DNA from 3 places in the Labrenzia sp. PHM005 genome. Region 3 is predicted to be linked to each of the others. Evidence: predicted binding sites of a transcription regulator. Region 3 holds the regulator's gene; each other region holds the start of a gene.
The links. The regulator LexA, encoded in region 3, represses DNA repair genes until DNA is damaged. The targets are predictions, from matches to a motif close to TGTTCNNNNTGTGTTCNG.
Positions count from the first base shown of each region.

Region 1: the regulator LexA is predicted to act here: its motif matches at 1,570-1,587, upstream of uvrA (excinuclease ABC subunit UvrA).
Region 2: the regulator LexA is predicted to act here: its motif matches at 1,773-1,790, upstream of FJ695_RS04585 (YifB family Mg chelatase-like AAA ATPase).

Region 1 is NZ_CP041191.1:4,146,994-4,150,271, reverse strand. It holds gene uvrA (excinuclease ABC subunit UvrA) at 1-1,388, opposite strand, end outside; gene FJ695_RS18730 (single-stranded DNA-binding protein) at 1,850-2,407, shown strand; gene FJ695_RS18725 (murein L,D-transpeptidase) at 2,745-3,278, shown strand, end outside.
Region 2 is NZ_CP041191.1:1,042,288-1,045,565, reverse strand. It holds gene FJ695_RS04590 (heavy metal-binding domain-containing protein) at 1-103, opposite strand, end outside; gene FJ695_RS04585 (YifB family Mg chelatase-like AAA ATPase) at 199-1,725, opposite strand; gene FJ695_RS04580 (cyclase family protein) at 1,898-2,719, shown strand; gene FJ695_RS04575 (helix-turn-helix transcriptional regulator) at 2,801-3,115, shown strand; gene FJ695_RS04570 (SRPBCC domain-containing protein) at 3,112-3,278, shown strand, end outside.
Region 3 is NZ_CP041191.1:3,632,440-3,635,717, reverse strand. It holds gene FJ695_RS16450 (helix-turn-helix domain-containing protein) at 1-459, shown strand, start outside; gene lexA (transcriptional repressor LexA) at 790-1,506, shown strand; gene FJ695_RS16440 (ComEC/Rec2 family competence protein) at 1,560-3,278, opposite strand, start outside.

The DNA of each region.
Region 1 (3,278 bases), 510 kb from region 3:
GCCCCGGCATCGCGAATGGAAAGCTCCGTGATATGGCCGATGTGCCGATCGGCGATCTTGACCGCAAGCGCTTCAGGTTTCAGGCGGTAGCCCTGGCAAGCTGGGCAGGCGTGGTCGGACTGGAACCGGGCGAGTTCTTCGCGCACCCAGGTGGATTCTGTCTCCCGCCAGCGCCGTTCGATGTTGCCGATGACGCCCTCAAACGGCTTTTCCGTCCGGTAGCTGCGTACGCCATCGTCATAGACAAACTCGATGTCCGTCTTGCCGGTGCCATGAAGGATTGCGTCCTGAACTTTCGCGTCCAGATCCTTCCAGGGTGTCGCCATAGACACATCAAAATGGCGGCAAAGGGCTTCCAGAGTCTGGGCGTAATAGGGTGAGGTGGAGCCGGTTTTCGCCCAGGGCAGCACCGCACCTTCGCGCAAAGACAAGGTATGGTCGGGCACGACCAAATCTTCTTCAAAGGCGAGCGTAGTGCCCAGCCCGTCGCACGTTGGACAGGCACCAAACGGGTTGTTGAAAGAAAACAGACGTGGTTCGATTTCCGGGATGGTGAAACCGGAGACCGGGCAAGCGAATTTTTCGGAAAAGATCAGCCGCTTTGGAACGCCGTTTTCTTCGGTTTCTCCGGCAAACTCGGCGATTGCGATGCCATCGGCCAGTTTCAGCGCTGTTTCCAGTGAATCGGCCAGGCGGCCGGCGATATCGTCGCGCACGACAATCCGGTCCACGACCACATCGATGTCGTGTTTGAATTTCTTGTCGAGCGCGGGAGCATCGGCAATTTCGTAAAAGGTTCCGTCGATCTTAACCCGCTGGAAGCCCTTTTTCATCAGTTCGGCGAGTTCCTTACGGTACTCGCCTTTGCGGCCGCGGACCATCGGCGCCAGCAAATACAGGCGGCTGCCTTCGTCCAGATCCATGACCCGGTCGACCATCTGGCTGACCGTCTGGCTTTCGATGGGCAGGCCGGTTGCCGGGGAATACGGAATCCCAACCCGCGCAAACAACAAGCGCATATAGTCATAGATTTCCGTGACCGTGCCGACGGTAGAGCGCGGATTACGTGAGGTCGTCTTCTGCTCAATGGAAATTGCCGGAGACAGGCCGTCGATCTGATCGACATCCGGCTTCTGCATCATCTCCAGGAACTGGCGGGCATAAGCGGACAGGCTTTCAACATACCGGCGCTGGCCTTCCGCGTAGATGGTGTCGAAAGCAAGAGACGATTTTCCCGACCCGGATAGCCCGGTCATGACGATCAGCTTGTTGCGCGGTAAATCTAGATCGACGTTCTTCAGATTGTGTTCGCGGGCCCCGCGCACACTGAGAACTTTCGTCGGGTCTTTTTTCCAGGCGTCGCTATCAGAAGCCTTCGCAGTCGTCATATTGTCGTCATCCTGATCTTGCGCAGACAGCCCGGGCCGGGCTTTTAATATGTCTCCCGGGCGCGGTCCTGCTCGCACCCGATATAGCAGTTTCCAGCCCGTCTTCCAGATGGCTGTCTCTGCAAAATTCCGTTTGCTGCCAAACCTGGCAGGAGAATTGAATCAAGAGTATAAAAATGATAAGAACAAAACAAGTACAGAATGACTTTCGGTGTGGATAGACCGGGATTGCGAAACAAGACCGGCTGCAATGGCACATTTTGTTGCGTGGCTTTTTTGCCTCTTAATGGCCCGGCAGGGGTCAACACTGTGGAAAATGGGGGGAGCTGGCCAAAAAAGGCGGCGTTTGTACAATCTGATCGCTAGGGTGTGGACTTTAGAATTGGGCGCTTTAAACGGAGTGCCATGCCATCCAGCTGCCTTGGCGGGGCCGGGTGCAAGAACATAAACAGGAGTTGAGCATGGCGGGAAGCGTCAACAAAGTCATTTTGGTCGGAAATCTTGGGGCGGATCCGGAAATCCGGCGCACCCAGGATGGCCGCCCGATCGCCAACCTGCGGATCGCCACGTCTGAATCCTGGCGGGACCGCAATTCCGGCGAGCGCCGTGAAAAAACCGAATGGCACCGGGTGGTGATCTTCAATGAGGGCCTGTGTAAGGTCGCTGAGAATTATTTGCGCAAAGGCTCCAAGGTTTACCTGGAAGGTCAGCTGCAGACCCGCAAGTGGCAAGACCAATCCGGTCAGGATCGATATTCTACCGAAGTCGTCCTGCAGGGTTTCAACTCCAACTTGACGATGCTGGATGGCCGCGGCGAGGGCGGTGGTCAGCCGGGTGGTTTGCCTGATTACGGCAATGACCAGGGCGGTGGCGGCTTTGGCGGCGGATCCTCTGGCGGCGGCGGCTTTGGTGGCGGCGGCGGTGGTGGATACGGCGGCGGCTCGTCCGGTGGCGGCTTTGGCGGCCCGTCCGGCGGCGGCGGTGGTGCCGGCCCGATGGACGACGAAATCCCGTTTTAATTCGTGAAATCATCTGCCTAAGCCGCTCAAATCACGGGCGGCTCACGGAAAAACATGCAAATGCGTCACACTGACGTGATTTGGAAACTGGCGCCAAGTCTGTGCACTTAACCTTACGTACGGGCTTGGTGTAGTATTGTTTCCGAAAGCTGTGCGATTCTGATCGCCTTGTTCCACGTGAGCAGGACTTGTTTGGGTTGCTAAATGCCGGTTGGGTTTGGTGATGGAAGCCGGCCGGCGGACTTCATGACGGCAGGGAATAAAACCGGGGCATTGGGCACTCCCGGACTGTGTTAGACATATTGAAATACAGGTTTTGACAATGCGAGTGAACACGATGGGACGAGCGGAACCAACGAACAAGGTTTCGGAACGCCAGGAAGCAGTGTCCGTCAGCCAGAAGCTGAGTGCTGGTTTGAAGGCCGGTCTAATGGCCAGCGTGCTGGCAACAAGCTTTTTCGCTTTGCCGGTGGCCGAAGCACAAGCCCAGGGCTTTTTTCAGCGGCTGTTTGACCCTGAATTCCATCGCCGCCAGCAGGAACGTGAACGGCGGGAACTGCAGCGCAAGGCCGTGAAGGTTCGGGTGTCCGCTCCGCGCTATTTGACCTATGCGCCTGATAAACTCAAAGCTGTCTCACTGGCGCCGTTGTCGGAAAAGAAAACAGCCGAAGCAGTTGCCGAGCCCGCAGAAGAGGCGACAGCGTCGACCAGTGACGCAAATGTCAGCACCTCAATCCCGGTCGTACTGACACCGTTTGATGAATCCCGGCCGGCACTGAAAACCATGAAGCTGACCGTGCTTCCGGAAGTTGGCGAAGCGTTGATCGCTTTTTACCGCGAACATCCGGATTTCGTTTGGGTCAAGGACGGC
Region 2 (3,278 bases), 2.6 Mb from region 3:
AAAGGTCTTTGAAGATATTGGCACCAAGGATCGCTTCCCCTGTGACCAGGCCTTTGTAGTCGAGATCTTTGCCCTGAACGGTTGGGGTTGTGGTGACCAGCATCTTTGTCCTCCAATATCTTTGAGTATCGGTTAGGACATGGGATGACGCGGCGGCAAATGCAAGGAAGGTCAGCTGGTTAAAGGCCTTGGTATTCTTCAGGCCGCACGGCGCGACAGATCCTGACCACGGTAACTGAGCGCTTCGGCGAGGTGGATACGAGCGACCGTTTCAAGGCCATCAAGATCGGCGAGTGTGCGCGCAAGTTTCAAGACCCGGTGATAACCTCTTGCAGATAGCTGCAAGGTATCCGCAGCCTCTCGCAAGAAGGCAAGGCCCTTGTCGTCCGATTGCGCCATCTGCTCAACGATGGACGCAGGTGCTTGCGCATTTGTGCGGGCGGCAACACCGAGATCGAAAAACCGGTGTTCCTGGATTTTTCTAGCGGTCAAAACGCGGTCTGCCACTTGGGACGAGGGTTCGCTCTCCGCCGGACCGATTAGATCGGAGGCAGTAACGGCTGGAACTTCTATCCGAAGATCGATTCGATCCAGAAACGGACCGGAAATCCGGGTTTGATATTCGGTGACACACCGTTCGCCGCGCCGGCATTGATGGCCGGGTTCTCCGGCATGGCCGCAGCGGCAGGGGTTCATCGCAGCGACCATCTGGATCCGCGCCGGATACGTCACCCGGTGATTGGCCCGGGCAATGATCGCCTCGCCGGTTTCCAGCGGCTGGCGCAGGCTGTCGAGCACCTGCGGATTAAATTCCGGCAGTTCATCCAGAAACAAGACCCCATTGTGGGCGAGCGAGACCTCGCCGGGTTTGGCCCGCAAGCCGCCCCCAACCAAGGCTGCCATCGAAGCTGAATGATGCGGTGCCCGGAACGGCCGCCGGTCAGACAATTTGCCGTCCGCCAGTTCTCCAGCAAGCGAGGCGATCATGGACACTTCCAGAAGCTCGCGCGGGGTAAGCGGCGGCAAGACAGATGGCAGGCGGCTTGCCAACATGGACTTGCCGGAGCCAGGTGGGCCGACCATCAGCAAGTTATGGCCGCCAGCCGCAGCGATCTCCAGCGCGCGTTTGGCGCTTTCTTGGCCCTTCACATCGGCGAGATCGGGAATACCGTCCGGCTCACCGCGCAATTTGGCCGCCGGGCGGGACAACACCTGTGTTCCCTTAAAGTGATTGGCGAGCTGGATAAGCGACCGCGGCGCCAGAATATCCATCTCACTGTCCGCCCAGGCTGCTTCGCCGCCGCTTTCAGCTGGGCAGATCAGGCCTTTTTCCAACGCATTGGCGCCCATGGCCGCAGGCAGAACACCTGCGACCGGCGCCAGAGTGCCATCCAGAGCCAGTTCTCCGAGAATGACATAGTTTTCCAGGAACTCCGCCGGGATGGCGCCAATCGCGGCCATCACGCCGAGAGCGATCGGCAGATCGTAGTGCGAGCCTTCTTTCGGCAGATCTGCCGGAGCGAGATTGACCGTGACCCGTTTTGCAGGAAGCGCGAGGCCGGAGGCAGAGAGTGCGGCGCGGACCCGTTCCCGGCTTTCGGCAACCGCCTTGTCCGGCAGGCCGACGATCATAAAGGCGACCATGCCCGGTCCGACATGCACCTGCACGTCGACTGGAACAGCTTCAATGCCCTGGAAGGCCACCGTGGTCACGCGGCTGACCATATCGCTCCCTCTACTGATTGAAGAAAACGCTATTGCAATTTATGAGAGAGAGCAAGGTGCGAACACAATTCATCTACCCAGCGTCGGTGTTTTACAGCTTTGTTGCCTGCAGTTGATGTGAAAACACCAATACCCCACACTGGAAAACCCAGATAATCTTGGAGGACATAGCATGTGCGATTTATGCGTCATCACATCCGTTAAGGAAAAAATGCTGTCCCGGCGGGGGCTGTTCAAAGCCGCTGCGGTTGGGTCCGGCGCGGTGGCAGCGGCATCTCTCAGCGGTACTCTGCCAGCCATGGCGCAGGCGCCCACCAAGGTCATGGATTTAACGCACGAGCTGTCTGAGGATTTTCCAACCTTTGGCGGCGTCCCGGGTTTTATAGCCGAGAAGGTCTTTGATTTCGCCAAGGATGGCTACAATCTTTATAACCTCACGATCAACGAGCACACTGGCACCCACCTCGATGCACCCTTGCATTTTTCCGCCGATGGACAGTCGGTTGCTGAAATCCCAGTCGAAAACCTGGTGGCTCCACTTTGCGTCATCGATATCAAGGCGCGGGCAGCGGAGAACCCGGACGCCCAGGTAACGCCAGACGATCTGAACGCTTGGATCTCTGCCCATGGCGACATCCCCAAGGGCGCTTGCGTTGCGATGAACTCCGGCTGGAGCGCGCATGCCGCTTCCAATAATTTCCGAAACGCCGATGACGGCGGCGTCATGCATTTTCCGGGATTTCATATCGAAGCGGTGCAGATGCTGATGGACGACGCGGATGTGGTCGGTATTGCAGTCGACAGCCTGTCTCTCGATCATGGTATCTCCCAGGATTTTGCGGTTCACTATGCCTGGCTGCCGTCCGGCCGTTGGGGATTGGAGTGCATGGCCAATCTTGACGCGCTTCCGGCATCTGGTGCAACGCTGATTGTCGGCGCCCCGAAACATCGTGGCGGCACCGGTGGCCCCAGCCGCGTCATGGCGATGGTATAAGGCTGTCAGTCTCAAGGTTGCTGTTCCGGGCAACACATAAAATAGTTGCAATATACATAAGTGAATGCTTATGTATTGACCATGGACGAATCAAGCATATTCCGTGCGTTGGCCGATCCGACCCGGCGCAGCCTCTATGAAAAACTTGCGTCAGGTGCGAGCAACGCCAGCACATTGCGTGAAGGACTGGCCATCAGTCAGCCCGCCGTCTCCCAGCATCTGAAAGTATTGAGAGATGCCGGGCTGATCCTTGAGGAGCGGGACGGCCGGTTTGTGAATTATGAAGTCAATCCGAACGGATTGGCACTGATTGCCGGGTGGCTTTCAAAATACCGCGCATATTGGCCCAAACGGGTAGATGCGCTTAAGGATTTGCTGAAGGATATGGATCAATGACCGATAAGAGCGCCAGCCATGGATCCGTGGCCATTGAGCAGGACTATCAGCTCGATGAACCGCCTGAAAAAGTCTGGCGCGCTTTGACAATTCCTGCGCTCCGAAACCACTGGCTGCCAGAGGGCGACTTGTCTGATCCGGACGCGGTCCACATAGAGCCAGG
Region 3 (3,278 bases):
GTATCGAACAAGACTGTTTCATCCTGGAAAGCAAGAAACTCGATTCCGCTTGAGTTTCTGTTGCAGGCCTGTGCCGGAACTGGAGAAAAGATAGATTACTTTCTCTTTGGAGAGGCATTACAGCGACAACAGTCCGAATTGATTGAAACTGCCATCGATGATTTCCGGATAATAACCATGAAGCTAACTGGCGAACGGATCCTCATCGAGCTTCTGGAACAGCACGCCCCCGAAGAACTTGCTTTCATGGAAGCGAAGGAAATTCAGGCAGAAGGTGAATCCATAGGACTGGCGATGTTGATATTTGCTGAATTCATCGAACGAGAGAAAAAGGCGTTGGTGGATAGCGGGCGCATGACCAACGAAGAGTTCAAAGAATATATCCGAAATGTCGACCGATACGACCTCCCGTACTTTGCACGGGCGATCAAACACCGAAACAAACAGGGTCCGCAATAGGTCCGCAGTCGAACACTCCAGGACCGGAAGCGTCTAACATCGAAGTAAATTCTCCATTTGTTTTCAATACGTTCCACGTTTTATTTGCACTGACTGATATTGCGGACCCTACGGTCTGCAATCGATGATCACCCAACCTTTTGAAAACAATACGCTCTTTGAACTCTTCTGCCATTTATTTACGGCCAGATAAACCGCTTCCAGTGCCGTTTAATTCTGACAGCTACAATTAGAACAGTAAGAGAACGTTTACCCTTGCAGAACACAATGAGAACAGGTAGGGTGTTCTTGATTTGTACCAATTGATCCTCAAGATCAGGGGAAGCTGATATGCTGACGCGCAAGCAGTATGAACTGCTCATGTTCATCCATGAAAGACTGAAGGAAACTGGGGTGCCGCCGTCTTTCGATGAAATGAAAGACGCGCTCGATCTGAGGTCCAAGTCCGGTATTCACCGGCTCATCACAGCTTTGGAAGAACGCGGTTTTATCCGCCGTCTGCCGAACCGGGCGAGAGCGATGGAAGTTGTCCGCCTGCCCGATTCGATCGCGCCGGGCCTCGGCAGCCCGCGGCCGCGCGGCAGTTTTTCTCCCGAAGTTATCGAAGGGTCGCTTGGAAAACCAGCACCCGCGCCAGTCGCAGCGCCTGCAGCGGTTGCAAGTGCGGCAACGGAAATCCCGGTTATGGGCCGGATTGCCGCCGGTGTTCCAATCGAGGCGATCCAGACCCACAGCCACTCCATCAGCGTCCCGCCGGAGCTTCTTGGCAAAGGCGAACATTATGCGCTTGAAGTGCGCGGCGATTCCATGATCGACGCAGGCATCTTGGACGGCGATACGGTTTTAATCCGGCGAATCGACAGTGCTGACAGCGGCGACATTGTCGTGGCGCTGGTTGATGATGAAGAAGCCACTTTGAAGCGGCTGCGCAAAAAAGGCGCATCGATCGCACTGGAAGCGGCCAATCCGGCCTATGAAACTCGGATTTTCGGACCGGGTCGTGTGCGTGTTCAGGGCCGTCTCGTGGCGCTGTTTCGGCAATACTGAGGCGGGTCCTTTTTCAGCTCAACAGGTTTTGGAATTAATCTTCTCCGCAAGGTCTATGGCTTTGCGGAGGATTTGGCTTTTGACCTCAAACTAGCGCGGGTTATTGTGCCTGGCCGGTTCCAGGGCCGCGGTAATCGGGGAAGAGCATAAACCACACGTTTGATGCCGGGTATTGCGTCTCTTTGATTGGTGGCCCGCTCTAATGCCGTCTTTCCGGACCAGCCGCTCGCAGACCCATCGGACGGTTCCAGCCAAATCGAAACAGCCCCTCTTTTTTCCCGAATAACTTGATCCAAAATCACGCTCGATTGGCAGAACCCAGGCACGATTTTATCGGTCGCGATAATATCTGCCTTTTGGCAATCTTCGAAAAGAGCCTGCACCGTTTTTGACACACCGATTTTGAGCGGTATCGGATCCGAGTAACTTTTGTCATTAGGCGGATATGCGAGCACCACACATCCGTCAGGATCACATCGGCGCTGAACCGAACTCATCTTGCGCGACTTAATCGCCCCCAATCCTTCACCCTCCCCCTCAAGCCAGATTTCAGCGGCAAAGGACTTGCGGACATGGGAGAGGCGCAGATCTCCTTGCCTATCGCGAGCAGCGAGTTGCGGCCCTGCCGCCGCGATTTGAATATCGGGCGCGCGCGACAATGTCATAAGTGTTATGGCGGCCCCCAAGGGAACCAGACTGAAGCTTCGAATTCGGCCAGGCGCGAGCAAACAGACAAAGAGCGCAGCCATCAACAGAGCAGCAGGCGCTGCCCCTAACGTTCCGATCCGGCCCGCGTCCGGGGCAAGGTTTTCGGTAAAAGTTGCGACATCAATCAACATCCCCAGACCAGCGCTCATCACCTTCAGCGGCACAGCACTGAGGCCAAAGGGCATCAAGACAAGCGCCAGAACCCCCATGGGCATAACAACCAGAGAAAACACCGGCATACCCAGCATATTCCCGACGATCCCATAAGGCGCGACCCGGGAGAAATGGTAAGCCCCGATTATCCCGGTCGCAGCTCCAGCAACCAGAGCAGTGACGAACAGCCCAGCAGCCCATTTGGCGATGCTCACACCCAGCCGGGCCGGAAGAGACCGAGGCTTTGAGGAAAAACCAGCTTCCTTTTGTTGGCGCCGCCAAAGGTCGTAAACCGCGATCAAAGCAATCACGGCCGCGAACGACATTTGAAACCCGGGATAAAACAGCCTTTCTGGTGCCAACAACAAAAGAAACAGCCCAGCCAAAGCAGCCGTCCGCAAGGTCAATCCGCGCCGCCCGGTCAATATGCCCAGAAAAACCAGGGCGATCATGATGAAAGACCGCTGGGTTGCCACCGACGCCCCAGAGAGCAGCAAATAAAAAACCGCAGCGCCGAGCGCCAACAGCGCCGCGACTTTGTGCAACGGCCAACGCAATGCAAACCCGGGAAGGAGAGCCAAGACCCCGAGTGACACCGCGTAAGCACCGCCAGCAAAAAGAGCCATGTGCAGCCCGGAAATCGCCAGTATGTGCGCCAATCCGGCAGCTCTGAGGCTTTCCTCTGTTTTTTCGTCGATACCGCTCCGATCTCCGACGAGAAGCGCAACGGAAAGCGACTTTTCCGGACCGTCCGGCAAGACAGCTGAAATCCGCTGCGCAAGATATTTGCGCAGATGATCGATGTGCCGTTCAACCTGCCGTATGAGCGTCGGAGGTTGTCCGCTGATTTTTTTTGGAGGGCCATATGAAAACCCGGTCGCGCCTATTTTTTGAAAATAGGCGCGGAAGGA